Regions from separate parts of the Enterobacter sp. E14S genome, predicted to be linked through region 2. Evidence: predicted binding sites of a transcription regulator. Region 2 holds the regulator's gene; the other holds the start of a gene.
The links. Region 2 encodes PurR, which represses purine synthesis genes. Its sites were predicted from a motif close to CANGCAAACGTTTGCNTG; they were not measured.

Region 1: the regulator PurR is predicted to act here: its motif matches at 13,410-13,427, upstream of pyrD (quinone-dependent dihydroorotate dehydrogenase).

The regions. Positions count from the first base shown of each region.
Region 1 is NZ_JBVODQ010000003.1:157,799-172,859, forward strand. It holds gene ACZ6J2_RS08985 (AAA family ATPase) at 47-1,807, shown strand; gene fabA (3-hydroxyacyl-[acyl-carrier-protein] dehydratase FabA) at 1,876-2,394, shown strand; gene rmf (ribosome modulation factor) at 2,466-2,633, opposite strand; gene pqiC (membrane integrity-associated transporter subunit PqiC) at 2,889-3,455, opposite strand; gene pqiB (intermembrane transport protein PqiB) at 3,452-5,092, opposite strand; gene pqiA (membrane integrity-associated transporter subunit PqiA) at 5,097-6,350, opposite strand; gene ACZ6J2_RS09015 (ABC transporter ATP-binding protein) at 6,364-8,271, opposite strand; gene rlmKL (bifunctional 23S rRNA (guanine(2069)-N(7))-methyltransferase RlmK/23S rRNA (guanine(2445)-N(2))-methyltransferase RlmL) at 8,284-10,392, opposite strand; gene ACZ6J2_RS09025 (YcbX family protein) at 10,491-11,600, shown strand; gene zapC (cell division protein ZapC) at 11,597-12,139, opposite strand; gene pyrD (quinone-dependent dihydroorotate dehydrogenase) at 12,305-13,315, opposite strand; gene ssuE (NADPH-dependent FMN reductase) at 13,564-14,139, shown strand; gene ACZ6J2_RS09045 (sulfonate ABC transporter substrate-binding protein) at 14,132-15,061, shown strand, end outside.
Region 2 is NZ_JBVODQ010000001.1:160,053-175,113, reverse strand. It holds gene ACZ6J2_RS00885 (MFS transporter) at 1-726, opposite strand, end outside; gene cydH (cytochrome bd-I oxidase subunit CydH) at 890-979, opposite strand; gene purR (HTH-type transcriptional repressor PurR) at 1,277-2,302, shown strand; gene punR (DNA-binding transcriptional activator PunR) at 2,320-3,231, opposite strand; gene punC (purine nucleoside transporter PunC) at 3,346-4,545, shown strand; gene cfa (cyclopropane fatty acyl phospholipid synthase) at 4,844-5,992, shown strand; gene ACZ6J2_RS00855 (riboflavin synthase subunit alpha) at 6,023-6,667, opposite strand; gene mdtK (MdtK family multidrug efflux MATE transporter) at 6,893-8,266, shown strand; tRNA gene ACZ6J2_RS00845 (tRNA-Val) at 8,420-8,496, shown strand; tRNA gene ACZ6J2_RS00840 (tRNA-Val) at 8,501-8,577, shown strand; gene ACZ6J2_RS00835 (FAD-NAD(P)-binding protein) at 8,695-10,290, shown strand; gene ACZ6J2_RS00830 (carbonic anhydrase) at 10,319-10,954, opposite strand; gene ACZ6J2_RS00825 (MBL fold metallo-hydrolase) at 11,027-11,809, opposite strand; gene ACZ6J2_RS00820 (hypothetical protein) at 11,935-12,075, shown strand; gene ACZ6J2_RS00815 (hypothetical protein) at 12,168-12,335, opposite strand; gene ACZ6J2_RS00810 (ABC transporter substrate-binding protein) at 12,581-13,411, shown strand; gene ACZ6J2_RS00805 (amino acid ABC transporter ATP-binding protein) at 13,414-14,229, shown strand; gene ACZ6J2_RS00800 (amino acid ABC transporter permease) at 14,229-15,005, shown strand; gene ACZ6J2_RS00795 (amino acid ABC transporter permease) at 14,989-15,061, shown strand, end outside.

The DNA.
Region 1 (15,061 bases), on a different contig from region 2:
TTACGGTATACTCCACGCTTTTACATCTGACTAAAAAACATCAACTTTGACCATTACGAAACTTGCATGGCGTGACCTTGTTCCGGATACCGAAAGTTACCAGGAACTGTTTGCACAGCCCGAACTCGCAAAAGAACACGAATTCATCCTTAGCGATACGCAGCCTCGTTTGCATTATGCGCTGGAGCAGGTGTTAAGCCCATGGGCAACAGCGCCCTTCATGCTGCTCAAGGCCCCGGAAGAAGCGGAATACCTGACGCTGCTCGGAGATGCCGTGCGCCAGCTGAAGCCGGAAGTGAACGCAGTTTTTGGCGGCCAGTATCGTATTGCAGGACATGATGTCACTTTCGAACCGGCGGCGCAGGCCGATGGCCGTTTTGCCGTTAAAGGCGAAGTGATTACCGCTAACTGGGTCGAGGCGGAACAATTCTTTGGTTGTCTGCGCCAGTTTAACGGCGAGCTTTCCCTGCAGCCGGGGCTGGTGCATCGCGCAAACGGCGGCGTGCTCATCATCTCACTGCGCACCCTGCTCTCGCAGCCGCTGCTGTGGATGCGCCTGAAAACCATTGTGACCCAACAGCGCTTTGACTGGGTCGGCTACGATGAGTCTCGTCCTCTTCCTGTCTCCGTTCCGTCTATGCCGCTGTCTCTGACCGTCGTGCTGACTGGCGACCGTGAATCGCTGGCGGACTTCCAGGAAATGGAGCCGGAACTGGCTGAGCAGGCGGTGTATAGCGAATACGAAGACAACATCCAGATTGCTGACGCCGACGATATGGCGCAGTGGTGCCAGTGGGTGATGGCCGTTGCTGAGCGTTTTGCGCTGCCAACCCCTGCGGCTGACGCGTGGCCGGGCTTAATCCGCGAAGCAGTACGCTACACCGGTGACCAGGAAACGCTGCCGCTTTGCCCGCTCTGGATCGGCAAACAGCTGCGTGAAGTGGGTGTGATTAGCGGTAACGGGGCGTTCAGCGGAGAACAGCTCACTCAGATGCTGGCTCAGCGTGAGTGGCGAGAAGGCTATCTTGCCGACCGTATGCAGGATGAAATTCTGCTGGAACAAATTCTGGTGGAAACCGAAGGCGAACGCGTCGGGCAGATCAACGCCCTGTCGGTGATTGAATTTCCTGGCCATCCGCGAGCATTCGGGGAACCGTCCCGTATCAGCTGCGTTGTGCACATTGGCGATGGCGAGTTCACCGATATTGAACGAAAAGCCGAGCTGGGCGGCAACATTCACGCGAAAGGCATGATGATCATGCAGGCGTTTTTGATGTCAGAGCTGCAGCTTGAGCAACAGATCCCCTTCTCCGCCTCGCTGACGTTTGAGCAGTCCTACAGCGAAGTGGATGGCGATAGCGCCTCTATGGCCGAGCTGTGCGCCTTAATCAGCGCCCTGGCGGAAGTGCCCATCAATCAGAACATCGCGATCACCGGTTCGGTGGACCAGTTCGGTCGTGCACAGCCAGTGGGAGGCCTCAACGAAAAAATTGAAGGCTTCTTCTCTATCTGTCAGCAGCGCGGTTTAAACGGCAAACAGGGTGTGATTATTCCTGCTCCCAACGCACGCCATTTGAGCCTTAGTCAGGATATTCTGGATGCGGTTGAGCAAGAGCAATTCACCATCTGGGCCATCGAAGGGATTGAGGATGCGCTACCCTTACTGACAAATCTGGTTTGGGATGGCGAAGGGCAAACCACCCTGATGCAGACTATCCAGGAGCGCATTGCTCAGGCGACGCAGCAGGATGCTCGTCATCGTTATCCATGGCCGTTACGCTGGCTGGGCTGGTTTAGTTCGAACTGATCGGACTTGTTCAGCGTACACGTGTTAGCTATCCTGCGTCCTTCACTAAAATAAGGCTTACTGAGAACATGGTAGATAAACGCGAATCCTATACAAAAGAAGATCTTCTTGCCTCTGGTCGCGGTGAACTGTTTGGCGCTAAAGGCCCACAGTTGCCGGCCCCGAACATGCTGATGATGGACCGTGTCGTGAAAATGACCGAAACCGGCGGCAACTTCGATAAGGGTTACGTAGAAGCAGAACTCGATATCAACCCGGACCTGTGGTTCTTCGGTTGCCACTTTATTGGCGATCCGGTAATGCCTGGCTGTCTGGGCCTGGATGCCATGTGGCAGCTGGTTGGCTTCTATCTGGGCTGGCTGGGCGGCGAAGGTAAAGGCCGCGCGCTGGGCGTGGGCGAAGTAAAATTCACTGGCCAGGTTCTGCCCACAGCGAAGAAAGTGACCTATCGTATTCACTTCAAGCGCATCGTTAACCGCCGCCTGATTATGGGCCTGGCAGATGGCGAAGTGCTGGTCGACGGTCGTCTGATCTATAGCGCAAGCGACCTGAAAGTTGGCCTGTTCCAGGACACTTCCGCGTTCTGATCGTGCTTTTCGCACCTCCAGAAAGGCGAAACCTCCGCATTGCGGAGGTTTCTTTTTTGAAAGAGACGTTATCAGGCTATGAGTGCCCTGTCGCCGATGGCTTCTCGCCAGCCTCCAAGCCATTGTGACCTTTGATTTATCGTCTGATAAGGACACATTTCTTTAGAACGTCCAGCGATGCCGGCCTGATAACCACGTTGATGAGCCCGTTCCAGGCGATCTCGTTTCTGTCTCTTCATGCCTCGTTTCCCTCATTCTTTTGTCTGGTGGAAAGAAAACAGTGTCTGCACTCAATGCACAGGCACAGATAACGAATACCCCGAATTAGTCGCATCGTCAATGTTCAAAATTCATACGGGTGTCATATTTGTGAGCTAGCCGGAAGTTCATTTGTACAAAAATTGTGACGTGGCACAAGTAACAATCTGAAGTGAAAACGAAAAAAAACCGCAATCAGCGACAGGCCAACTGCGGTTTTTGATGATGAATTTTACTTATGGCAGACGGGAAATTTCTCTCGCGATGCTGGCCGACTCCTGTGCCCAACCCTGAGCCAGGACTTTCACCATTTCGTCATAGCCATCTTTCTGCTGCTTCAGCTCCAGATGGAAAGGACGCTTAATCAGCTGCCCCTGATGGTTCAGCAACCACTCCCCGCTGATCACCACCGCACCGTCATAACGGCCGTGGAAGCCCGTTACCGTGACGTTAAGCGTATCCTGGTCGTTACCCAGCGGCTGCGACGCGACAACCCAGCCCGGAAGCTGACTGCCCAGATTGGCCACCAGCGTGTTACGCAGCTGCTGATCCAGCGGGCTGGCCCACAGGTTGTTCGTCGCAATCACGTATTTAACGTCGCTGGTCTGATAGACCACGCCGTTTCCTGCCAGATAATCCGGCACGGCAACCTGCTCAACCCACAGCTGGCGGTTTCCCTGGCTGGCCGTGCTTTGTCCACTGCTGTGGGTAGACACAGGCAGCTGATAGTAGCTTTTATTATCTACCTCTGAACTACACGCCGTTAACAGCAGAGCGCCAACCATCAATAGCCACTTTTTCATTCTTTTGCCCTCTTCGGCTCAGGATCCTTTTTATCTTTCGCTTCGAACACCAGCGCATTGCTCTTCTCGTTGAGCGTTTTCAGCACCGGCTGCAGTTCACGTAAGACCTGATCAAGACGCTGCATATCTGCCACCATCTTGTTGTACGCCGCTGAACCCGGCTGGAAGCCCTGCATACTGCGGTTCAGCTCACGTAGCGTTTTCTGCATATCCTGCGGCAGCTGCTGCATGCTCTGGCTCGCCGTGATCTTGTTGATGTTATCCAGCGTGGTTTGCAGGCGACGCATCGTTGCCTGGCTTTCGCTCAGCGAGTTCGTCGCCGCTTCAATCATCGGATTCAGTGGCAGATTGTTGATCTTATCCAGCGTTTCCATCAGACGCTGCTGGATCTGAGCAAGACCGCTGCTCACCGTTGGGATGATCTTGTAGCCACCAAATTCACGAATACCGGTAATCGGCGGAGCTTTCGGGTAGAAGTCCATATCCACATACAGCGCACCGGTTACCAGGTTGCCGGTTTTCAGCGACCCGCGCAGACCACGTTCCATCAGCTGGGTGATATGAGTCGCGATATCCTGATTTTCACCAATCTGATTAAGCAGACGCTCCGGCTCGATGCGGATCAGTACTGGAATGCGGTAATCATCATCCAGCACCTGCTGAAGGCCCGGGACAAAGAACGGCACTTGCCCAACCGTACCAAGACGAATGCCGCGGAACTCAACAGGCGCCCCCGGCTGCAGGCCGCGAACGGAGTCTTTAAAGAACATCAGGAAATCAACGTGATCGGTATAGAGCGCATCCTGAATGCTTTTTTGATCGTCAAAGAGACGGAAAGCGGTGTTCTCTGCGACCGGCTGCCCTAAATCCAGCCCTTCCGGCACGTCAAAACTCACACCGCCACCAAACAGCGTGGTCAGCGACCCCATTTCAACGCGCATACCTGCCGAGGTCAGATCCACCGCGATCCCGCTGTCTTTCCAGAAGCGGACGTTGCTGGTGACCAGGCGATCGTTTGGCGCATTAATGAAGAGCTGATAGCTGATCGCGCGTTTCTGTGGATCAAACGTGCTTTTCTCAACCGACCCGACGCGGTAGCCGCGGAACAGAACCGGGTCGCCCGCCGTGAGCTGACCCGCTTTTTTGCTGTCGAGAATCACGCGGATGCCCTTGGCATCAGGCGGTGCAAGCGGCGGTGAATCCAGAAGCTGGTATTGGGCTGGCTGGTTACCCTTAGCACCCGGCTGCAGCTCAATGTAGGCACCCGAGAGCAGCGTCCCTAAGCCGCTGATCCCTTCGCGCCCCACCTGCGGTTTAACCACCCAGAAAACGGAATCGCCATGCAGCAGTTTTTCCATGCCGGCATTAAGGCGCGCCTTAATTTCCACATGGGTTAAATCGTCGGTCAGGGTTGCGCTTTCGACCACGCCCACGTCCACACTACGGCTTTTGATGGTCGTTTTACCGCCCTCAATCCCCTCGGCATTGGTGGTTATCAGCGTGACTTCCGGTCCCTGATGGCTGTAATGATAAAACAGGATCCATGCGCCGATCAGCGCGGTCACGATGGGGAAAATCCACACCGGCGACCAGTTCTTGACCTTCTGCACTTTCGCCTCTCCACTCTTATTTTCCATGCTCTTACTCTTCCTCATGGCTTGATTCAGGCTCACGATCCCACGATAAACGAGGGTCGAAGGTCATGGCCGCAAACATGGTCATAATCACGACCAGTGCAAACATTAAAGCCCCCATCGCGGGATAAATACTCATCAAACCGCCCATCCGCACCAGTGCAGAGAGAACGGCGATGACAAACACGTCAATCATTGACCAGCGTCCGACAAACTCGACCACTTCATAAATCAGGTGCATGCGTTCGCTGTCGCGTTTTCCATGACCCTTCGCATCCCAACAGAGCCAGGCGATGGCGATCATTTTTAAGGTTGGCACCATAATACTGGCGATAAAGATCACGCCGGCGACAGGATAGGAACCTTCGCCCCACAGCAGGATCACCCCGGCAAGGATCGTCGAGGGCATTTTATCGCCAAGCAAATCGGTGATCATGATCGGTAGAATATTGGCAGGCAGATACAGCATGATGGAGGTGACCAGCAGGGCCATCGTCCACTGAAGGCTATTTTTACGGCGTACGTGACCTTTCGTTTCGCAGCGCGGACAAACGTCAAGATCGGCGGGCAGCACGGCGGTGCAGCATGGGCAGGAACGCAGCCCCTGACGAATGCCGGGCACACCGACTTTTACCGTCTGCGCAAGCGTCGGTGCCGGGGCGATATCATCCCACGCCCAGCGCCTGTCCACGCACTGGAAGGCACGCAGCTGCAGGACGCAGTACAGGCACCACGGAATAAAGCTGCTGCCGATTCCCACATCGCCGTACGCCATGAGCTTCACGAAACTGACCAGAATGCCCGCCAGAAAGATCTCGGCCATCCCCCAGCTTTTAAGCTGAAAAAGGATACGCGCGAGCCGGATTTTCAATGATGAGGGCATCCTGACGCGGTTGACCAGCAAAAGGATAACGACCAGGCAAAAAGCCGGGACTATCTGGACAAACAGCAGAAAAAAGGTGCCGAGGCTGGCGTAATCTTCCGAGAACATGACGCCCGGAATTTCAAGCAAATCCACCTGGCTGGTTATCCCCCCCACCTTCATATAGATGAAGGGGAAGAGGTTGGAGAGCAGCAGCATAAACAATGCTGCCAGAGCGTAAGCAGTGGGACGCTGCCGCGGCGCGTCCCACTCGGTTGTCAACGTTGCGCCGCAACGTGGACACAGGGCTTTATGTCCGTGACCAAGCTCTGGCAACGCCACGAGCATATCGCATTGCGAGCATAAAATATGCCTGTCGGCATGGTGCTGGTCACACATATGTTATCCCTGTTTATGCGCCGTTTTTCAGAGACTCAAGGTACTCCCAGCGCTCAAATGCTTCTTCCAGGGCTTTTTCAGCCGCGGACAGTTCAGCCAGTACTTTCTGAGTATAGTCATGCGATTGGGTAAAGAATGACGCATCAGCAACCTGTTTTTGCAGATCCTCAAGCGCGGCCTCCAGCTCTTCAAGACGCTGCGGTAGCCCCTCCAGTTCGCGCTGCAGGTTATAGCTTAGTTTAGCCGAGGTTTTCTTGACAGTTTCTGCTTTTGTTACAGCAGGTTCTGAACTTATTTTGGACTTTGACTGTTTCTGCGCCATAGACTGCGATTGCTGTCCTTTTGCATCGTGATAACCGCCTACGTATTGTCCAATTCGCCCTTCACCTTCGAAGATCCAGCACTCGGTTACGGTGTTATCCACGAACTGACGATCGTGGCTAACCAGCATCACGGTCCCCTGATAACCGTCAATCAGTTCTTCGAGCAATTCCAGCGTTTCGACATCCAGGTCGTTCGTTGGTTCATCGAGAATCAACAGGTTACTTGGTTTCAGGAACAGACGCGCCAGCAGCAGACGATTACGCTCTCCGCCAGATAACGCACGAACAGGGGTCATCGCACGTTTCGGATGGAACAGGAAGTCCTGCAGATAACCCAGCACGTGGCGCGGTTTGCCGTTTACCATTACCTCTTGCTTGCCTTCGGCGAGGTTATCCATCACCGTGCGGTCCGGATCCAGCTCCGCGCGGTGCTGGTCGAAGTAGGCCACTTCCAGCTTAGTCCCACAGTGAATGCGGCCGCTGTCGGCCTGCAGCTGGCCCAGCATCAGCTTCAGCAGCGTGGTTTTTCCGCAGCCGTTCGGGCCGATAAGCGCAATTTTGTCGCCGCGCTGCACCTGGGCGGAGAAATCTTTCACCAACACTTTGCCATCAACCTGATAGTTGACGTTTTCCATTTCGAAGACAATCTTGCCGGAACGGGACGCTTCTTCCACCTGCATTTTGGCGCTGCCCATCACTTCACGGCGTTCGCTGCGCTCACGGCGCATTGCCTTCAGAGCGCGCACGCGGCCTTCGTTACGGGTACGGCGGGCCTTGATGCCCTGGCGGATCCACACCTCTTCCTGCGCCAGCTTGCGGTCGAACTCCGCATTCTGCAGCTCTTCCACGCGCAGGTTTTCTTCTTTCTCCAGCAGATAGGTGTCGTAATCGCCAGGATAGGTGACCAGCTTGCCGCGGTCGAGATCGACAATACGCGTCGCCATGTTGCGAATAAACGAACGGTCGTGCGAGATAAAGATGATGGTGCCGCTGAAGGTTTTCAGGAAGCCTTCCAGCCAGTCAATCGCTTCGATATCCAGGTGGTTCGTCGGTTCGTCCAGCAGCAGCACCTTCGGCCCGCTGACCAGCGCGCGGCCCAGGGCCGCTTTACGCAACCAGCCGCCGGAGAGCGCCGACAGCTCCATGTCCGCTTCCAGACCAAGCTGGGCCAGAACCTCGTTAATACGGTTTTCAAGCTGCCACAGACCGTGGTGATCGAGCATCTCCTGCACTTTCGCCAGTTCGTTGAGGTTCTTGTCGCTCGGGTCGGTCATCACCAGATGCGAAATCTCGTGATAGCGCTTCAGGTATTCGGCCTGCTCAGAAATGCCTTCCGCCACGAAATCGTAAACGCTGCCGGTCACGTGACGCGGCGGGTCCTGCTGGAGGCGGGAGACGATCAGATCCTGCTCGTAAACGATGCGGCCGTCATCCAGCCCCTGTTCGCGGTTGAGGATTTTCATCAGCGTGGATTTACCCGCGCCGTTACGGCCCACCAGACAGACGCGCTCGTTATCTTCGATATGCAGCTCTGCATTATCGAGAAGCGGCGAGTCGCTGAAAGAGAGCCACGCGCCGTGCATACTAATTAAAGACATTTATTTTTCCTTTCAGACCGCGGTAATCAACCAGCAGTTATGAATTTGACGGTTGCGGGCAAAGTCCTGAGACAGCGTTTTTTGGCTGATTTCTTGTGCTTTCAGTCCCAGGGCTGCTAAGCCGTCATGATCCATACGGAAGCCGCGTTTGTTGTTCGAGAACATAATGGTGCCGCCCTTGCGCAGCAGGCGCTTCAGGTCGGTCATCAGGCGCAGGTGATCGCGTTGAACGTCAAAGCTATCTTCCATGCGCTTGGAGTTGGAGAAGGTCGGCGGATCGATAAAGATCAGGTCGAACTGCTCGTCGGTATCACGCAGCCAGCCCAGCACGTCAGCCTGCATCAGACGATGCTGACGTCCGGTCAGCCCGTTAAGACGCAGGTTACGCTCCGCCCACTCCAGATAGGTGCGGGACATATCCACCGTGGTGGTGCTCCGCGCGCCGCCCAGACCCGCATGCACGCTCGCGCTGCCGGTATAGGAGAACAGGTTGAGGAAATCTTTCCCCTTGCTCATCTGGCCCAGCATGCGACGGGCGATACGGTGGTCGAGGAACAGGCCGGTATCCAGATAGTCGGTCAGGTTCACCCACAGGCGAGCGTTGTATTCGCCCACTTCGATGAAGTCACCCTTCTCGCCCATCTTCTGATACTGATTTTTCCCTTTCTGACGCTCGCGGGTTTTAAGCACCAGCTTGTTTGGCGCAATGCCGAGGACGGCGATGGTGGCCGCGATAACGTCCAGCATGCGCTGACGCGCTTTTTGCGCATCAATGGTTTTCGGCGGCGCATATTCCTGAATCACCACCCAGTCCGCGTAGCGGTCAACCGCCACGTTGTACTCCGGCAGGTCGGCGTCGTACAGGCGATAGCATTCAATTCCTTCCTGCTTCGCCCACTTCTCATATTTTTTCAGGTTCTTGCGCAGGCGGTTGGCGTAATCTTCCGCCACGCCGGATGGCTTGCTGTCCGCCGCTTTCTCCGCCAGATGGTAGTTTTTCTGCACGCAGTCCAGCGGGCCGTTTTTCGCCTTAAACTGGCGATCGGCACGCAGCTGCAGGCAGCTCAGCAGCTCCGGCGAGGCGCTAAACAGCGACAGGTTCCAGCCGCCGAAGTAGTCCTTCATATTGCGGCCCAGCAGGCTGTGCAGGGCAATCAGCGCCGGCTCGCTGTCCAGACGCTCGCCGTATGGCGGGTTGCTGATCACGGTACCGTACGGGCCTTTTGGCAGCGGGTTGGTCAGATTCGCCACGTCTTTCACCTCGAAGGTGACCAGTTCGCCGATACCGGCGCGACGGGCGTTGCTGCGCGCGCGTTCGATCACGCGCGGGTCGCTGTCCGAACCGTAGAAGTGGGAGGTGTACTCCGCCAGACCTTTACGCGCGCGGGTTTGCGCGTCGTCTTTGACCTCTTTCCAGAGCGCTTCGTCGTGCTGCGCCCAGCCTTTAAAGCCCCAGTGACCGCGATGCAGGCCCGGCGCGCGGTCGGTTGCCAGCATGGCCGCTTCAATCAGCAACGTACCGGAACCACACATCGGATCGAGCAGCGGCGTGCCCGGCTGCCAGCCGGAGCGCATCACAATAGCGGCAGCCAGGGTTTCTTTAATTGGCGCCATACCGGTACGATCGCGGTAGCCGCGCAGGTGCAGGCCCGCGCCGCTCAGATCGAGAGAAATACTCGCCGTGTCACCGTTGAGCCAGACGTTAATACGCAGATCCGGATTTTCGCGATCGACGTTCGGACGTTCCTTATTTTTACGCGTGAAGCAGTCCACAATGGCGTCTTTGACGCGCAGGGCACCGTACTGGCTGTTGCGGATCTCGTCGTTCACGCCGTTGAAATGCACCGCAAAGGTAGCATTGGGCGTGAAGATCTCTGTCCAGTCGATCATCTGTACGCCGGTATAGAGGTCCAGGTCGCTATAGACCTTGCACTCCTTCATCGGCAGCATGATGCGCGACGCCAGACGGCTCCACATCAGGCTCTGGTAAATAAGCCGCGTGTCGCCCTCAAAATGGACACCACCCTGAACCACCTGGCACTCTTGCGCGCCCAGGCTTTCCAGTTCAGTTTTTAACAGCTCTTCCAGCCCACGGGCCGTACTGGCAAACAGAGAATTCATATCGTCACTTTTACTCTTAGAAAATTGTCGCGCATTATAGCTAATATGGCGTGTATGTCATAAAGTTGAAGGCTTATTTTCATTTGTGGGAGTGTGCAGTGGCGACGTTATCCAGGCTTTTTATACATCCGGTGAAATCCATGCGCGGCATCGGCGTCTCTCACGCGCTGGCCGACATGAGCGGATTCGCCTTCGACCGTATTTTTATGGTCACCGAGCCTGACGGCACGTTCATTACCGCACGCCAGTTCCCGCAGATGGTTCGCTTTACCCCTTCCCCGCTTCATGACGGTTTGCACCTTACCGCGCCGGACGGTTCCAGCGCGGTGATTCGCTTTGCTGATTTTGCGGCTGTCGACGCGCCAACGGAAGTATGGGGTAATCATTTTACCGCGCGCATCGCCCCGGATGAGATTAACCGCTGGCTGAGCGGTTTCTTCTCCCGCGACGTGCAGCTGCGCTGGGTTGGTCCGGAACTGACGCGTCGCGTGAAGCGCCATGACGCAGTTCCCCTCTCCTTCGCCGATGGTTTCCCGTTCCTGCTGACTAACGAAGCCTCGCTGCGTGATTTACAAGGCCGCTGCAAAGCGAGCGTTCAGATGGAACAGTTCCGTCCGAACCTGGTGGTCACGGGCGCCGACGCCTGGGAAGAAGACACCTGGAAAGTGATCCGCATCGGCAGCGTCATCTTTGATGTCGTAAAACCCTGCAGCCGCTGCATTTTCACCACGGTGAGCCCTGAGAAAGGCCAGAAGCACCCTTCCGGTGAACCGCTGAAGACGCTGCAGTCGTTCCGCACCGCGCAGGATAACGGCGATGTGGATTTCGGCCAGAACCTGATCCCGCGCTCCAGCGGCGCAATCCGCGTCGGTGATGAGGTAGAAATTCTTGCCCGAGGGCCTGCAAAAGCGTACGGCTCAGGTCAGGAAGAAGAAGTGGTCGACGTTGTGACGAATGCCGCTTCTGCGGTAGATATTCACTGGCAGGGCAACGTCATCCGTGGCAACAACCAGCAGGTATTACTTGAGCAACTGGAGCAGGCAGGTATTCGCGTACCCTATTCCTGTCGCGCAGGCATTTGCGGATGCTGCCGCATCAGGCTGGTGGATGGAGAGGTTAGTGCGCTGAAAAAATCGGCAATTGGAAATGACGGCACAATTCTGTGCTGTAGCTGCATACCGAAAACGTCCGTACAGCTGGAAGCTTAAACCGCCTGTTCAAGGCTGAAGGAATCTACGCGCAGCTGCGGCTTCAGCCTGTCGTTCATCACTTTAATGGCATCGCCAAGCTGCATCGTCCGCCCGGCAATGGTTACGCCGGGCTGCGCCAGCAGGCAGAGTGCAGCATTTTCGCCAGGCTCAACCACCAGCAGGCTCACCTCTTCTGCGGTATCGCTCAGATTGACGCTGGCCGCGTCACCCGTTGCCGGAGTCCAGCTCATACCGTGCGCAAGAAAATGCCAGCTTTTTGGCATTTGCGGTTTCAGGAAGCGGATAGCCACCAGCGCATTTAATACCAGCTCGGCACGCTGCTCTTTAGAGAGCACCAGATCCCGGCATTTTTCTTCAAAGGAGAAATAAAGCGCCGCATCGTCAACGCAAAAGCCCGACGGGGAAAATGCATCCGGGGTTAACATTCGGCGGGCAAAACGAGAGCGAAACAACATGCCATTGGCTAAATCGAGCATCATTCGGTCATGCTCGTCGCAAAAATACCAGCGCCAGTTATCGTCAGGTTTAATTCGCATGTGTTTCTCCCGTCCCCAAACGTCCTGTACTAAAAATGTCCTGTTTGCCGCCTCGTTTATAACACCATTAATAAAAGACTATAATGACTAAATAAGCAACAGTGACGGAATATAAAACAACCAGGGCTGGAAATAAAGCCCTGGTTGTCTGATTAAGAGAAAAGATTAGATATGAGTAACGATTTCTTTAATCAGCGGCGGTCCTTTAAAAATAAAGCCGGAATAGATTTGCACCAGTGACGCACCTGCCGCCATCTTCTCGCGTGCAGCAATCACTGAGTCAATGCCGCCGACGCCAATAATCGGCAGACGTCCTTTTAATTCCGCAGACAGGGCGCGAATAATTTCGGTGCTTTTTAATTGCACCGGACGTCCACTTAACCCACCCGCTTCGTCACAGTTTTTCATTCCCTGCACGAGGGAACGATCGAGAGTGGTATTGGTCGCAATAACACCATCAATATTATGGCGAACCAAACTGTCGGCAACCTGGATCAATTCTTCGGGAGAAAGATCCGGGGCGATCTTAACCGCGACCGGAACATATTTATGGTGGATCGTCTGGAGTTCATTTTGTTTATTTTTAATGGCACTCAGAAGATCGTCCAGCGCTTCGCCATATTGTAAGGAACGCAGACCCGGAGTATTGGGTGAAGAAATATTCACCGCGATATAACCGGCATAGGCGTAGACTTTTTCCATACAAATCAGATAGTCATCTTTACCCTGCTCTACCGGCGTGTCTTTATTTTTACCGATATTGATGCCTAATATTCCGTCAAAATGGGCTTTTTTTACGTTCTCAACCAGGTGATCAACACCGAGGTTATTAAAGCCCATGCGGTTGATGAGCCCTTCGGCTTCAACCAGGCGGAACAGGCGCGGCTTGTCATTTCCCGGCTGCGGGCGCGGCGTGACGGTGCCGATTTCAATGGAGCCAAAGCCCATCGCGCCCAGGGCATCAATGCACTCGCCATTTTTGTCCAGACCGGCCGCCAGACCCAGCGGATTTTTAAAGGTCAGACCCATGCACTGCACAGGTTTTTCCGGCACATTCTGACGCACCAGAGCGGCCAGCGGCGTTCCGGTGATACGACGTAATTGCTGGAATGTAAATTCATGAGCGCGCTCAGGGTCGAGCTGGAAAAGGGCTTTACGAACGAAGGGGTAGTACATGAACTCTCCTGGATTCCCGGTGTGCAAACCGGGAGGGGATTATGGGCGATCCACGCGCGAAAGGGAATTGACCTGCGGCAAAAAATCAGCGCAAAACGCAATCGTTTACCTTCCCGTCTATTTCTTATGCACTTTTTCGCATTTTAATTGCAGATAAATCATTTAGTGGAATAACCGCGCGGTGTCACACTCCTGAAAATTGTTATGAATGTTAGATAAAAGCAAACAATTGGTTATAAGGAGGAAGTATGCGCGTCATTACCCTGGCCGGAAGTCCACGATTCCCTTCGCGCTCCAGCGCCCTGCTGGAATATGCCCGCGAAAAACTCAATGCCCTGGATGTGGAAGTGTGCCACTGGAACCTGCATAACTTCGAACCTGAAGATCTGCTCTACGCCCGCTTCGACAGCCCAGCGCTGAAAACGCTCATCGAGCAGCTTAACGGCGCTGACGGCTTAATTGTGGCAACACCTATTTATAAAGCCTCTTTTTCCGGGGCGCTGAAAACCCTGCTCGATCTGCTTCCGGAACGCGCCCTCGACGGCAAAGTCGTGCTGCCGCTGGCAACGGGCGGTACGGTTGCCCATTTACTGGCCGTGGATTATGCCCTGAAACCGGTGCTGAACGCGCTGAAAGCGCAGGAGATCCTCCACGGCGTTTTCGCAGATGACTCCCAGGTTATCGATTACCAACATAAACCTCATTTTACGCCGAACCTGCAAACCCGCCTCGATACTGCCCTGGAAACCTTCTGGCATGCCCTGCACCGCCGGGATATCCAGGCCCCGGCGTTTGGTCAGCCTCAAGGAGTCGCACATGTTTAAAACGTTAACCCGCATCGGCCTGGCAGGTCTGATGGCGCTTACCTCGCTGGCCCATGCCGCAGAAGCGGCTCCGGAAAGTTTGCGCATTGGCTATCAGAAAGGCAGCGTCAGCATGGTGCTGGCGAAAAGCCACCAGCTTCTGGAAAAACGCTTCCCGGACACCAAATTCTCCTGGGTGGAATTCCCGGCTGGCCCGCAGATGCTGGAGGCCCTGAACGTCGGCAGTATCGATCTCGGCAGCACGGGTGATATTCCGCCGATATTCGCCCAGGCGGCGGGAGCGGACCTCGTCTATGTTGGCGTTGAGCCGCCCAAACCGAAGGCCGAAGTGATTCTGGTGCCTGAAAACAGCGACATTAAAAGCGTCGCCGACCTCAAAGGGCATAAAGTGGCTTTCCAGAAAGGCTCCAGCTCACACAACCTGCTGCTGCGCGCCCTGCAAGAAGCCGGGCTCAAGTTCACTGACATTCAGCCTGTTTATCTGACGCCTGCCGACGCCCGCGCCGCGTTCCAGCAGAAGAACGTTGATGCCTGGGCCATCTGGGATCCGTACTACTCCGCTGCATTGCTGCAGGGCGGCGTTCGCGTGCTGAAAGACGGCACCACGCTGAAGCAGACCGGCTCGTTCTATCTGGCCTCACGTCCTTATGCGGAAAAGAACGGCGCATTTATTCAGGGCGTACTGGATACCTTTACCCAGGCCGATGCGCTGACCCAGACCCAGCGTCAGGAGAGCATTGCCCTGCTGGCGAAAACCATGGGCTTACCTGAGCCGGTGATCGCGAGCTATCTCAACCACCGTCCGCCGACCACCATTACGCCCGTGGACGCGCACGTCGCCGCGCTTCAGCAACAAACGGCTGACCTTTTCTATCAAAACCACCTGGTGCCAAAACAGGTCACTATTCGCGAACGCATCTGG
Region 2 (15,061 bases):
CATCGCGGTAACGAAGAGAGGCGTTGCGTGGGTGATATCATGCAGTACCGGTGAAATATAGGTGTAGAGGGTAAACATCGCCCCTGCCCCCAGCACGGTGGTGAGCAGTGCGGAGAGCACCTGCGGACGCATCAGCACCGCCAGCTCTTTACGCACTTCCGGACGTTCTCCGGCGCTTCCCTTTGGCAGGGAGAAGAACAGCGCCACCATCGCAATCACGCCCAGCCCGGCCGTCGCCAGGAAGGACATACGCCAGCCGATCGCTTCTCCCAGCCAGGTTGCCGCAGGCACCCCGCCGATATTGGCAATCGTCAGCCCCATAAACATGGTTGCCACGGCGCTCGCCTGCTTGTGTTTTGGCACCACGCTGGCAGCCACGACCGACCCCAGCCCAAAGAACGCGCCGTGGTTAAGGCTGGTCAGAATACGCGACAGCATCAATGTGGTGTAGTCCGGCGAAATGGCCGAAAGCACGTTGCCCAGGGTGAAAATCGCCATCAGGAAAATCAGCGCATTGCGGCGCGCGCGGTGCGAAAGAAGAAGCGTCATTAGCGGCGCCCCTACCATCACGCCGATAGCGTAGGCGCTGATTAACATCCCTGCCGCAGGGATAGAGACATCTACGCCCCGGGCAATAACAGGCAGTAACCCCATCGGGGAGAATTCAGTGGTGCCAATCCCAAAAGCGCCAATCGCCAGGGCCAGCAGGGGAAAATTGATTTTCATGCGTCAACTCCGGATGCCGTGTCATGTGGTGACACAGAACAAAGAAGCGGAAAGCATGACATCAATCACAAAAAATGAGAAGTTAACAAAATGGCAAAAGATTTTTGCCAGAGAAGTAACAATCCGGGGAGTCGGGAGGGAGAAGGCTCTCCCTCCGCGTAAATCAGTGCAGCGCAGCCGTCAGACCGGCCGCAACAATCAGAGCCAGCACAACAACGGTGGTGAACAGCGAAAACTTAAGATCGGAACTCATCAATTTTTCTCCTTTTAATCCCCACACGAAAAGTGAGCTTGCTCATTTTTGCACAGATTACGTCAAAAATCTTCCTGGATTTATACTGATAACCACTTTACCTCTTCCCCTTTTCATCAAGATAGGACAAAATTCCACGCTAAATTTATTAGCGTACCGGCCATTGACCCCCTCCTGACGTCCCGTGTCGTTTTCCCGGCGTGCCGCAATTCAACATTGCGAGATAAGGGTGAGAGAAGGCAAACGTTTACCTTCAGGTTTTTCAGGAGCTTAGGATATGGTCTGGAGTGACATTTAATGGCAACAATTAAAGACGTAGCAAAACGCGCAAACGTTTCCACTACAACCGTATCACATGTAATTAACAAAACCCGCTTTGTGGCGGAAGAGACGCGCAACGCCGTCTGGGCAGCGATCAAAGAGCTGCACTATTCGCCAAGTGCGGTTGCGCGTAGCCTCAAGGTTAATCACACCAAGTCCATTGGATTGCTGGCGACCAGCAGTGAAGCGGCCTATTTTGCCGAGATCATTGAAGCGGTCGAAAAGAACTGCTTCCAGAAAGGCTATACCCTGATTCTGGGCAACGCGTGGAACAGCATTGAAAAACAGCGTGCCTACCTGTCGATGATGGCGCAAAAGCGCGTTGATGGCCTGCTGGTGATGTGTTCCGAGTATCCGGAATCCGTGCTGTCGATGCTGGAAGAGTATCGCCATATTCCGATGGTGGTGATGGACTGGGGCGAAGCGCGCGCAGACTTCACCGATTCCGTTATCGATAACGCCTTTGAAGGCGGCTATATGGCCGGTCGTTATCTGATCGAACGCGGCCACCGCGAGATTGGCGTGATCCCCGGTCCGCTGGAGCGCAACACCGGCGCGGGCCGTCTGGCCGGTTTTATGAAAGCGATGGAAGAAGCGCTGATCACCGTGCCGGAAAACTGGATTGTGCAGGGCGACTTTGAGCCGGAGTCGGGCTACCGCGCGATGCAGCAGATCGTCTCCCAGCCGCACCGTCCGACCGCCGTGTTCTGCGGAGGCGACATCATGGCCATGGGCGCGCTCTGCGCTGCCGACGAGCTGGGCCTGCGCGTACCGCAGGATATTTCCGTGATTGGCTATGACAACGTGCGTAACGCGCGCTTCTTCACCCCGGCGCTGACCACCATTCACCAGCCGAAAGATTCGCTGGGCGAAACGGCCTTCAACATGCTGATGGACAGGATCGTCAACAAGCGCGAAGAGTCGCAGTCCATTGAAGTTCACCCGCGTCTTATCGAACGCCGTTCCGTAGCGGACGGTCCGTTCCGCGACTACCGTCGTTAATCGCTTTACGGGGCCAGCTACGCTGGCTCCCGTAACCATTCCCGGTTTAGCGTTTCGCTGTCTCCCAGATAATCCAGCAGCCAGGCCATCGCAGGCGAGACGTCATTTTGCTGCCAGGTGAGGCAGCAGGCCGCATCCGGGAACGGATTCTCCAGCGTCAGCTCAACCCACTCTCCGGTATCGATGCGCGGACGCGCGAAATGAACGGGCACCATCGCGACGCACAGCCCGGCGCTGAGGCACGTCGCCGACGATTCCCAGTCAGGGGCCACCACCCGCCGCTGGTTGTCCAGAAGCCAGGTGATACGCTTGGGCAATGAACGGGACGTATCCTCCAGCACCAGCGACGGCCAGTTGCGCAGCGTGTCATCGCTCAGCGGCCCTTCCATCGCCGCCAGCGGATGGTCGCTTGCCACCACGCATTTCCAGCTCAGCATTCCCATATCGCGAAAGGCGTAACGTCCCCCGACCGGGATCGCCTGCGTAGCCCCAATCGCCATCTCTGCTCTGCCGTCCGCCAGCGCATCCCAGACGCCGTTAAACACCTCCTGCGAGACCCGTAGCTCAACGTCAGAGAAATGACGGTAGAAATCGACGATCATCTGCCGGGTGCGTTCCGGCTTAACGATATTATCCACCGCGATGGAAAGATGTCCCCGCCAACCGTTAGCGATCTGCTGACACTGTTCGCGGGTGATCTGCATTTTTTTGATAACAGAACGCCCTTCCTTCAAAAACCACGCGCCTGCGGGCGTTAATTCCACATCACGATGCCGCCGTTCAAACAGCGGAACCGCCAGCCACTCCTCAAGCTGACGCACCGTGTAGCTGATTGCCGAAGGGACGCGGTGCAGCTCCTGCGCCGCACCGCTGAAGCTGCCGTTACGCGCAACGGCATCGACCACTTCAAGAGAATAATCTGACCACATTTTCTGCCTGCAAAATTTTTGAATGCACCCGCCAAATATTAGCGTTTCACAAGCGGCTTTGCACTCCCTACACTCAGCGCCAATGTATACCTGCCTCCTCAGGAGAATAAAATAATGCAACCCAGGAACGGTTTTTTAGTCTGGCTCGGCGGCTTGAGCGTGCTGGGCTTTTTGGCCACCGATATGTACCTGCCGGCGTTTGCCGCCATGCAGGAAGATTTGCAAACCCCGGCTGCCGCCATCAGCGCCAGCCTGAGTTTATTCCTCGCCGGTTTTGCTTTCGCACAGCTTCTCTGGGGACCGCTCTCGGATCGCTTTGGTCGTAAACCGGTACTGCTGCTGGGCCTGGCCATTTTTGCCGTGGGCTGCCTGGGGATGTTATGGGTACGCGATGCCACCTGGCTGCTGGTGCTGCGGTTTATTCAGGCCGTGGGCGTCTGTGCCGCGGCCGTGACCTGGCAGGCGCTGGTCACCGACTATTACCCGGCTAACCGCACAAACCGTATTTTCGCCACCATTATGCCGCTTGTGGGTCTCTCGCCTGCCCTCGCCCCTCTGCTGGGCAGCTGGATCCTCGCGCATTTCGACTGGCAGGCCATCTTCGCCACGCTGTTTGCCATTACCCTGGTACTGATGCTGCCGGCGTTCGCCCTCAAACCCGCGCATAAAAAAGAAGCGCATGCTGACGCGAAGCCGATTACCTTCACGTCTCTGCTCAGCGCCAAAGCGTATCGCGGTAATGTCCTGATCTATGCTGCCTGCTCGGCAAGCTTCTTCGCGTGGCTCACCGGCTCGCCGTTCATTCTGCACGATATGGGCTACAGCCCGGCAGCCATCGGCCTGAGCTATGTTCCGCAGACCATCGCGTTCCTGGTAGGCGGGTACGGCTGTCGCGCGGCGCTGCAAAAGTGGGAAGGTCAGCAGATGCTGCCGTGGCTGCTGGTGCTATATGCGCTGAGCGTCATCGGGACCTGGGCCGTTGGCTTTATTCCGGGTGCCGGTCTGGCCGAAATTTTGATCCCATTCTGCGTGATGGCCGTCGCGAACGGGGCGATTTACCCTATCGTTGTAGCCCAGGCGCTGCGTCCCTTCCCGCAGGCAACAGGCCGCGCCGCCGCGCTGCAGAACACCCTGCAGCTGGGGCTGTGCTTCCTGGCAAGCCTGGTGGTCTCGGCGCTGATTGCCACGCCGCTCCTGACCACCACCAGCGTGATGCTGGTGACCGTTGCGCTGGCGGTGTTGGGCTATCGCATGCAGGCCTCCGCGCAGCGTGAGCATGAAAAGAGTGCTCAGGTTGAAACGTCACATGCCTGAATGCGCCAGAAATCATGTTAATTTTCAGTGATTAGGTTGCTAAGAATTTTCTATTGAATCACCAAATTTTGAGGCCTATACTAAATTTGGTTCGATTAAATACGATAAATATTAAGTGTTAACGGGAGCCGGAGTGCTCCCGTTTTACCATGGAAGGCATTTCGGCAAGGGTTATCTCCCTTCCTCTGTTCTACGTCGGATACTAGCCTCGCGGTATTTACCGTGAGATTTCTCACAAACCAAAAAAAGCGTCTACGCTGTTTTAAGGTTCTGATCACAGTAGGGTGATGGAGAAGCTATGAGTTCATCGTGTATAGAAGAAGTCAGCGTTCCGGACGATAACTGGTCCCGGATCGTCAGTGAACTGTTAGGTCGAGCAGGCATCACTATCAATGGATCATCGCCATCCGATCCTCAGGTTAAACATCCCGACTTTTTTAAACGCGTGCTGCGAGAGGGATCGTTAGGCCTGGGAGAAAGCTACATGGACGGCTGGTGGGAGTGCGAACGTCTGGATACCTTTTTCGCCAGCGTGCTGCGTGCCGGTCTTGAAAATCAACTCCCTCGCAATCTGAAAGACACCCTGCGCGTCGCCTCTGCCCGACTGTTCAATCTGCAAAGTAAAAAACGCGCGTGGATCGTAGGTAAAGAACACTACGATCTTGGCAACGACCTGTTCAGCCGTATGCTGGACCCTTTCATGCAGTACTCCTGCGCCTACTGGAAAGAGGCGTCGACGCTTGAAGAGGCCCAGCAGGCCAAGCTGCGTCTGATTAGCGAGAAGCTGCAGCTCCAGCCCGGAATGCGCGTGCTGGATATCGGCTGCGGCTGGGGCGGGCTGGCGTATTTTATGGCGAAGCACTATGGCGTCAGCGTCGTCGGCGTCACGATTTCAGCGGAACAGCAAAAAATGGCGCGGGAACGCTGCCAGGGCCTCGATGTCGATATCCGGCTGCAGGATTACCGTGACCTGAACGAACAGTTTGACCGGATCGTTTCCGTCGGCATGTTCGAGCACGTCGGGCCGAAAAACTACGCTACCTATTTTGAGGTGGTGGATCGGAATCTGAAACCGGACGGCATCTTCCTGCTGCACACCATCGGCTCTAAGCGGACCGACAATAACGTCGACCCGTGGATCAACAAATACATCTTTCCGAATGGCTGTTTACCGTCCGTCCGCCAGATTGCCAACGCCAGTGAACCCCATTTCGTGATGGAAGACTGGCATAACTTTGGCGCGGATTACGACACCACGTTGATGGCCTGGCATGCGCGTTTTCAGGAGACCTGGCCCGAGATTGCGGACAACTATTCTGAACGATTCAGGCGGATGTTTAGCTATTATCTGAATGCCTGCGCGGGGGCGTTTCGCGCACGGGATATTCAGCTCTGGCAGGTGGTATTCAGCCGTGGGATTGAACACGGACTACGTGTCGCACGCTAAAAAATAACCCCGGATAGCCGGGGTTATTTTTTATTCTTCTTCTGCGACGGTCTTTATTATTGCCGCTTCTTTTGCTGCCAGCACGCGCTCAACCGTATCCACCACCGCCTGGGTTTGCGGATCGATTTCGATATTCACGCGATGCCCCAGTTTTTTGGCGCCCAGCGTGGTGCGCTGCAGCGTTTCAGGAATTAAATGCACGCAAAAACGCGTTGGCGTCACTTCACCCACCGTCAGGCTAATCCCGTCAATGCCAATAAATCCTTTATAGAGGATGTATTTCATTAATGAAGGATCCTGCATTTTAAACCAGATTTGACGGTTATTTTCCGAGGTCACGATTTTTGCCACTTCAGCGGTGGTCATGATGTGGCCGGACATCAGGTGGCCGCCAATCTCATCGCTGAACTTCGCCGCCCGCTCAACGTTAACGGTATCTCCTACCGCCAGCTCGCCAAGGTTGGTGATGCGCAGCGTCTCTTTCATTAAATCAAAGCTAATCTGGTTGCCGTTAATTTCGGTAACGGTCAGGCAGCAGCCGTTATGAGCAATCGACGCGCCTGTTTCAATGCCCTCAAGCATATATTCCGGCAGCTCAACAACATGAGTACGGAAATTAGGTTTTTCATCAATGGACACCACTTTGGCGGTGCCCTGCACAATACCAGTAAACATGCTTACAACTCCTGTTTTTTCCGGACGGTGGTGACACCGTTTAATCCCACCACAATAACAGTTGGAAAAAGAGGTTGCCAGCGGAGCGCATTTTCTGGCGATTTTTTCACTAGATAAATAGCTAAAGCCCGCTACAATAGCTGGCACCCCCCTGCATTTTCTTCTTGCTGCCCGTTTCGGCGGCTTTTTTAGTCTCTCAAATAACAACAAAATAAAGGTGTTCACGTGCAGAAGTACATGAATGAAGCGCGCCAGCTATTGGCACTGGCTATACCAGTGATCGTCGCGCAAGTGGCCCAGACCGCAATGGGATTTGTGGATACGGTAATGGCAGGTGGCTATAGCGCCACCGATATGGCGGCCGTTGCTATCGGCACGTCAATCTGGCTTCCGGCCATCCTGTTCGGCCACGGTCTGCTGCTCGCGCTCACGCCGGTTATCGCTCAGCTCAATGGCTCGGGTCGTCGCGAGCGCATTGCCCATCAGGTTCGTCAGGGTTTCTGGCTGGCAGGGTTTGTTTCCGTGCTGATCATGGTCGTGCTCTGGAACGCGGGCCACATCATTCGCGCTATGCATAACATTGACCCGGCACTGGCTGATAAAGCCGTGGGCTATCTGCGCGCCCTGCTCTGGGGTGCGCCCGGCTACCTCTTTTTCCAGGTGGCGCGTAACCAGTGTGAAGGCCTGGCGAAAACCAAGCCCGGAATGGTGATGGGCTTTATCGGCCTGCTGGTCAACATTCCGGTGAACTATGTCTTTATTTACGGTCATTTCGGGATGCCGGAGCTGGGCGGCGTCGGCTGCGGCGTGGCGACGGCAGCCGTTTACTGGGTGATGTTTTTCGCGATGATCACCTATGTAAAACGCGCCCGTTCCATGCGCGATATTCGCAACGAGAACAGATTTAGCACGCCGGACTGGAACATCATGACGCGTCTGGTGCAGTTAGGGTTGCCTATCGCCCTCGCGCTGTTCTTTGAGGTGACCCTGTTTGCCGTGGTCGCCCTGCTGGTCTCCCCGCTGGGCATTGTGAACGTGGCCGGGCACCAGATTGCGCTGAACTTCAGCTCCCTGATGTTCGTCCTGCCGATGTCGCTGGCGGCGGCGGTCACGATCCGCGTCGGCTTCCGCCTGGGCCAGGGCTCAACGCTGGATGCGCAAACGGCCGCCCGGACCGGGCTGGGCGTCGGCGTCTGCATGGCTGTCTGTACGGCGCTCTTTACCGTTGCATTACGCGAGCAGATTGCCCTGCTCTATAACGACAATCCGGAAGTGGTCACGCTGGCATCGCACCTGATGCTGCTGGCTGCGATTTACCAGATCTCTGACTCCATCCAGGTGATTGGCAGCGGCGTGCTGCGCGGATATAAAGACACGCGCTCCATCTTCTTTATCACCTTCATCGCCTACTGGGTGCTGGGTCTGCCGTGTGGCTATATCCTGGCGCTTACCGATCTGGTGGTGGATCGCATGGGTCCGGCAGGGTTCTGGATGGGCTTTATCATCGGCCTGACGTCGGCGGCGATTATGATGATGATGCGAATGCGCTTCCTGCAACGCCAGCCATCAACGGTCATTTTGCAGCGCGCGGCACGTTAACGACGCGGTAGCCGCCGCCCGGCGGCTACTTTCTCTTCACTTTGCGCGGTAATGAAGCAATCGCGTGAAATCAGAGAGAAAAATGCATTTTCCCTCTTGCCACCTCGGTGCTGTGCCGCTAATATTCGTCCCCGTTGTCACCGACAACACGTTGCGTTCATAGCTCAGTTGGTTAGAGCACCACCTTGACATGGTGGGGGTCGTTGGTTCGAGTCCAATTGAACGCACCATTCTGCGTCCGTAGCTCAGTTGGTTAGAGCACCACCTTGACATGGTGGGGGTCGGTGGTTCGAGTCCACTCGGACGCACCATTTCAGTCCTGAAATGGTGCAAATCCTCTTCTGATATCCTGAATTTTCCTAATCCCTTATTTTCTTCATTGTTCTCCTGCTACGCTTTTCCTATGGAAAAACACAGGAAACGTGTTGATGAAGAAGATCGCGATTATCGGCTCCGGCCCCACAGGGATTTACACCTTTTATCACCTGCTTAAGAACAGCACGCCGCTCTCCGTTTCCGTTTTCGAACAGGCCGATGAAGCTGGCGTGGGTATGCCCTATAACGACGACGATAACTCTCGTCTGATGCTGGCGAACATTGCGAGCATTGAAATCCCGCCCATTTTTATGACCTACTTCGACTGGCTGAAGGATCAGAGCGAAGCTCATCTGGCGCGCTTTAAGGTCGATAAAACTCGTTTGCATGACCGGCAGTTCCTGCCCCGGCTTCTGCTGGGCGAGTATTTTCGCGACAGCTTTCGTTCAATCGTGAAAGAGGCCAGAAAGCTGGGGTTTCAGGTTGATGTCCATGAATCCGCCCAGGTCACCGATATCGTGTCCACGAAAGAAGGGGTCACGCTTTCCGTCAACGACAGCGCCTTTCCTGAACGCTTCGACCTTGCGGTTATCGCAACTGGCCACGTCTGGCCAGACGAGGACGAAGCCACGCGCACGTTCTTCCCAAGCCCCTGGTCCGGTCTGATGGATGCCAGTATTCCTCCCTGCCGCGTCGGTATTATGGGGACATCGTTAAGCGGTCTCGACGCGGCCATGGCGGTAGTGATGCAGCACGGTGAATTTCGTGATGATAAATTCGTGCTGGATAAAGGCAGCGACGCGTTGAAGATTGTCCTGATGTCCCGGACGGGCATTCTGCCGGAAGCCGATTTTTACTGCCCTATCCCTTACGAACCGCTGTCGGTCTTAACCGAATTCGTGGTTGAAAACGAGATCGCCAAAGGATCGGATGGCCTGCTCGACCGTATATTTACCCTGATGGTGAAAGAGCTTCAGCTCGCTGACCCGACTTGGTGTGAGAAAATATCCCTGCATAAGCAGAATGCGGACAGCATTCGTGAGGCCTGGTTTGAGGATCGTAAACGGCACGGCCCCTTTACCTGGGCGGAAGAAAATCTCAACGAGGTGGAGCGGAACAAACGCGAGCGGCGCACCGTAGCCTGGCGCTATACCGTGCTTCGGCTGCATGAGGTGGTTCAGGAGATTGTTCCCCACCTCAACGAACGGGACAGAGAGCGCTTTAAGCAAGGCCTCGCCCGCGTATTTATCGACAACTATGCGGCCATCCCTCCGCAGTCTATCCGCAGGCTGCTCGCGCTTCGCGAAGCCGACATCATCAGCGTGGCTACGCTCGGTGACGATTACGCGCTGGACGTTGGCAGCGATCGAACGGTAATCACCACACAAGAGACCGTTTACCGTTTCGACGTGTTTATTGATGCGCGCGGGCAGAAGCCGCTCAAAACGAAAGATCTGCCCTTTCCGACGCTGCGCAAACAGCTGGAAGCCACGGGCGAAGAGATTCCCGACGTCGGTGAGGATTACACCTTAAAAGCGCCTGACGCCGTTCGCGGACGCATTGCCTTCGGCGCGATACCGTGGCTGATGCACGATCGTCCCTTCGTTCAGGGGCTGGCGGAGTGTGCAGAGATTGCGGAAGCAATGGCAAAGGCGGCGGAAAAACCCGCGTCGCGATCGCGGCGCAGACTACCGTATATCGAGAACTGACAGGGCTTCCATGCCCTGCTGTCGCGGATTACTCGAAGAAGACTTCCGGATTTTCAGACAGCGAAACGAAGCTTTTCGTCGCTTTATCCAGGGCGAGGATTTTGCCGCTTTCAATGTCGTACACCCAGCCGTGCAGTCGGATGGAGTTATTACGCAGGCCCACCGCGACGGACGGGTGGGTCTTAATGTTGCTCAGCTGCGCAAACACGTTCTCCTGCACCATCGCATTGACCTTATCGATCGGCTTATCCCAGGTTTTCTTCTCTACCACGGCTTTCGCCGCGTCGGAATAGCGCAGCCAGTGTGACACAGCAGGCATCGGTTCCAGGTTCGCGTTATCGGCAATCGCCTTCATCGCCCCGCAGTTGGAGTGACCGCAAATCACGATATCCGTGACGCCCAGCGCCACCACGGCGTATTCGATAGTGGCGGAGACGCCGCCAGGCTCCGGCCCGAACGGCGGCACGATGTTGCCAGCATTACGAATGACAAAGAGTTGTCCTGGCTCTTGCTGGGTGACCAGTTCCGGGACCAGACGGCTGTCGGAGCATGAGATGAACAGCGCTTTGGGATTCTGGCTGGACGCTAAACTGCGGAAGAGTTCTTTACGTTGCGGGAAAATCTCTTTTTGAAAGCTGAGAAAACCTTCAATGATATGTTGCATAGCAATGTCTCTTTTATCTGTTTTAGTTTAGGCATGATCGAGATCACACTCGTAAAGTTTACCCATCGTGGTTTACTTCAGACAAGCAATATATTTCTGGCCCGACCGCTGCACAATCTCGTCCGCGAAGGCCGGGATGTTCTGCCCTTCGAACGCGCCGTACAGACGTTCAAAGGTTTTGCTTTCGAGATGATTCACCACCGACGTCACGGTGCGGGCCGGCAGCGGAAGATAATTCGGATAGCTCCACATAAACGAGACGGCGTCTTTACCCGGCGTGACCTGCAGAATATCGCCCACCAGCAACACCCCATCCCCCTCCTGCCAGTGCAGCACCGTTCCACCAGCAAAATGCCCGCCCAGACGCAGCAAGGTGACCGACGGGAAAATCTCCAGCGCATCCCCCTCCCAGAAATGAATGTCCGGGCTGTCGCGCATGACCCACTCTCTGTCGCTGGCGTGCAGGTACACCGGCGCATCAAACGCCGCAGCCCACTCCTGCATCGTGGTGTAATAGTGCGGATGTGAAATCGCTATCGCGCTGATGCCGCCGAGGGCGGTAATGAGCGCTTTGGTTGCGGGGTCGAGGTTGGCGATGCAGTCCCAGAGGATATTGCCGTGGGGCGTTTGCAGGAACAGCGCCCGCTGGTTTATCGCAAACGCGGGGACCGTTTTGATCCCAAACAGCCGCGGCTCCAGCAGCTGCCATTTGTTGCTATGGCTGGCGGTGACGGTGTCGAAATCGGTCCATGCCTGGCCCGTGGCGGGCACGTACTGGCGTTCATCCTCGCAAATTGGGCATCTGTCCGGGCGGGCATCGTAGGCGGTTCCGCAGGTTTTACAGAGTGTAATCATGTGCTCTCCTCAGCGATAAAGCACTGAGTATGGCAGGGATTATCCTTATGTGCTGCGAGGTACATTGCTGGCTTTTTTTGCCCTATACTGTGCCAGTATCAAAAACTGAACAGAGCAGGTGCCACATGGAAATTGATCTCGATAACTTAGTCTTTAACGGTCTGGATGAAGCCGAAGAGCGTAATGCCGAACGTCTGGACGATGCAGACAAAAAAGCGCAGGCGATTGTCGCCGACGACGACTGCGGCGACGCCTGCAAGATCTAATAAAAAAGCACCGGGAAACCGGTGCTTTTTTATTTCACTCGTTAAACGTCACGCACACCTCGTTCCAGTACGTTTCGCGCGTGCGGCGCAGTTCAGCGTGACGTTTTATCATGGAACCACTCCGGGTCAATGTTGGCAACGTCAACGCCATACAGGCTGGCGACAGGCAGGATTGACTCAAGAACACGTTGCGCGCTGTTCTCCGCATTCACTGGTCGGGTCGCAAAAAACCGCCGTAACGTGCTGATCCATTTTTTCATCGTCTTACCCTCTCTTGCCGTGTCTGACCTCAGTTAAGCACTCAAATGCCGCGCGGGGGAAATACCAAAATCCACTGTCGATGTGCAGGATCTGCAAATAGCCTCCCGTTCTTTTCACTCTTCATTAACACCTTGTTCACTAATGCTTTTTTGCTCATAGCAAAGAACGATTTCTTATTTGGCGATAGCTTTCGCTTATGGGAGCGTAGCGGGGTAAAACAAAAACAACGGGATGGCGAATGACTATGGCAGCAAACATGAAAGGGTTTACCAAACGGACACTGGTTCTGGGATTACTGGCGGCGGGCAGCCTGCTTTCAGCGCAGGCACAGGCCGATCAGCTGGCGGATATTAAGGCCGCAGGCGTGGTGAAAGTGGCCACGTTTGACGCCAACCCGCCGTTTGGCTCTATTGATGCCAAAACGCACGAGATCGTGGGCTATGACGTGGACTTCGCCAAAGCGCTGGCAAAATCGCTCGGCGTGAAGCTTGAACTGGTTGCCACCAATCCGGCTAACCGTATTCCGCTGCTGCAGTCCGGAAAAGCCGACCTGATCGTGGCGGATATCACTATCACCCCGGAACGCGCGCAGGTGATTGATTTCTCGACGCCTTACTTTGTCACCGGCCAGCAGTTCCTCGTGCCGGCGAAATCACCGGACAAGCTTGATGACTACAGCCGGGCGCGTATTGGCGCGGTCAAAGGAACGACGGGCGAGCAGGCGCTGCACCAGCGTTTCCCACAGTCACGCGTGCTCTCTTATGACGATATTCCGCTGGCGCTGACGGCACTGCGCAACGGTAACGTACAGGCCATCACCCAGGACAGCACCATTCTGGCCGGTCTGCTGGCGCAGGCGCCGGATAAAGCGAACTTTAAAATCCTGCCCGACCTGCTCAGTAAAGAAGAGATTGGCGTTGGGGTGAAGAAAGGTGAAACGGCGCTGCTGAAGACCGTTAACGACGAGCTGGTTAACCTCGAGAAGAACGGTCAGGCAGCAAAAATCTACGATGTCTGGTTTGGCCCAAACACGCCTTCCCCACAGCCTCGCGCCTTTAAAATAGAAGCCAGATAATTATGCTCTCAGGTTTATTTTCACACTCCGCGGCCGGTGCCGCGGATTTTTCACATCTGGAACAGGCCAGCGTCGAGTTTCGTCACGTGGACAAACGCTACGGTGACCATCAGGTTTTAAACGACATTAACCTCACCATCACGCCCGGTGAAGTGGTCGCCATCCTCGGCCCTTCGGGTTCCGGTAAATCCACCCTGATCCGCCTCATCAACCAGCTTGAAACCCTGAGCGGCGGAGAGATTCTGGTCGACAACAAGCCTACCGCAAAGCTCTCCGGTAGAGGGCTGCGCCAGCTGCGCAGCCGCGTGGGATTTGTGTTTCAGCAGTTCAATCTTTACGCCCACCTCACCGCAAGCCAGAACATCACCCTGGCGCTGGAGCAGGTTCACGGCTGGAAGCCGCAGCCTGCCCGGGAGCGCGCGCTGGCCCTGCTGGAGAAGGTCGGGATGCTGGAAAAAGCCCACCATTTCCCGGCAGAACTTTCCGGTGGACAGCAGCAGCGCGTCGCGATTGCCCGCGCCCTGGCCTCCTCACCGCAAATCATTCTGTTCGATGAACCCACCTCCGCGCTGGATCCGGAGATGATTGGTGAAGTGCTGTACGTGATGAAAGCCCTCGCCCACAGCGGGATCACGATGATCGTGGTGACCCACGAGATGCAGTTTGCCCGGGAAATTGCCGACCGGATTGTCTTTATCGACGGCGGGCAAATTCTGGAAACCGCGCCCCCGGCGCAGTTTTTCAGCCAGCCGTCGCATCCGCGCGCGCAGCGGTTCCTGCAGAAGGTGCTCAACCCGCTGCATCAGGAGCATCTGTAATGCCCGCGCTCGACTGGCAGGGGGTACTGACCGGACAGCCTCTGCAGTGGATACTCTCCGGATTCCTCACCACCCTGTGGGTCACGCTTGCCGGGATGCTGCTGGCCAGCCTGCTCGCACTGCTCTTTATGCTCCTGCGCCTTTCCGGCGGACGCCCCGGGAACGCGGTCGTCAGCAGCTGGGTGTCGCTGTTTCGCAATACGCCTCTGCTGGTGCAGCTGTTGTTCTGGTATTTTGCCGCCTGGAACGGGCTACCGCAGGCGTTCCGCGACGCGGTGAATGCGGATCACAGCTGGTCAATTCTGCCCGGTAACGTCTGGTGGTTTACGCCCGAATTTTTATGTTCTGCCTGGGGGTTGGGCGTCTTTACCTCGGCGTTTTTAATCGAAGAGGTGGAGTCGGGGTTACGTTCCGTGCCTGCCGGACAGCGGGAGGCAGCGCTCGCGCAGGGATTCTCCGCGTGGCGCCTGTTTCGTTACATCCTTCTGCCGCAGGGCCTGGCCAACGCCTGGCAGCCGGTCGTGGGCCAGTACCTAAATCTGATGAAGCTCTCCTCGCTCGCGAGCGGGATTGGCTTTGCCGAGCTGACCTATCAGGTCAGGCAGATCGAGAGCTATAACGCGCACGCGCTGGAGGCGTTTACCCTCGGAACCGCACTCTATCTGCTGACCGGCCTGGCCATGGGGATGGTGCTGATTCGCATCGGGCCTGACGCGAAACGTAAACGCCCAGGCGTCGCCACCACAGGGAGTGAAAAACATGATTGCCGGACTTAACGTCATCACCGATAACCTCGACTATCTGCTGTGGGGACGCGCGGCAACGGGTGAAC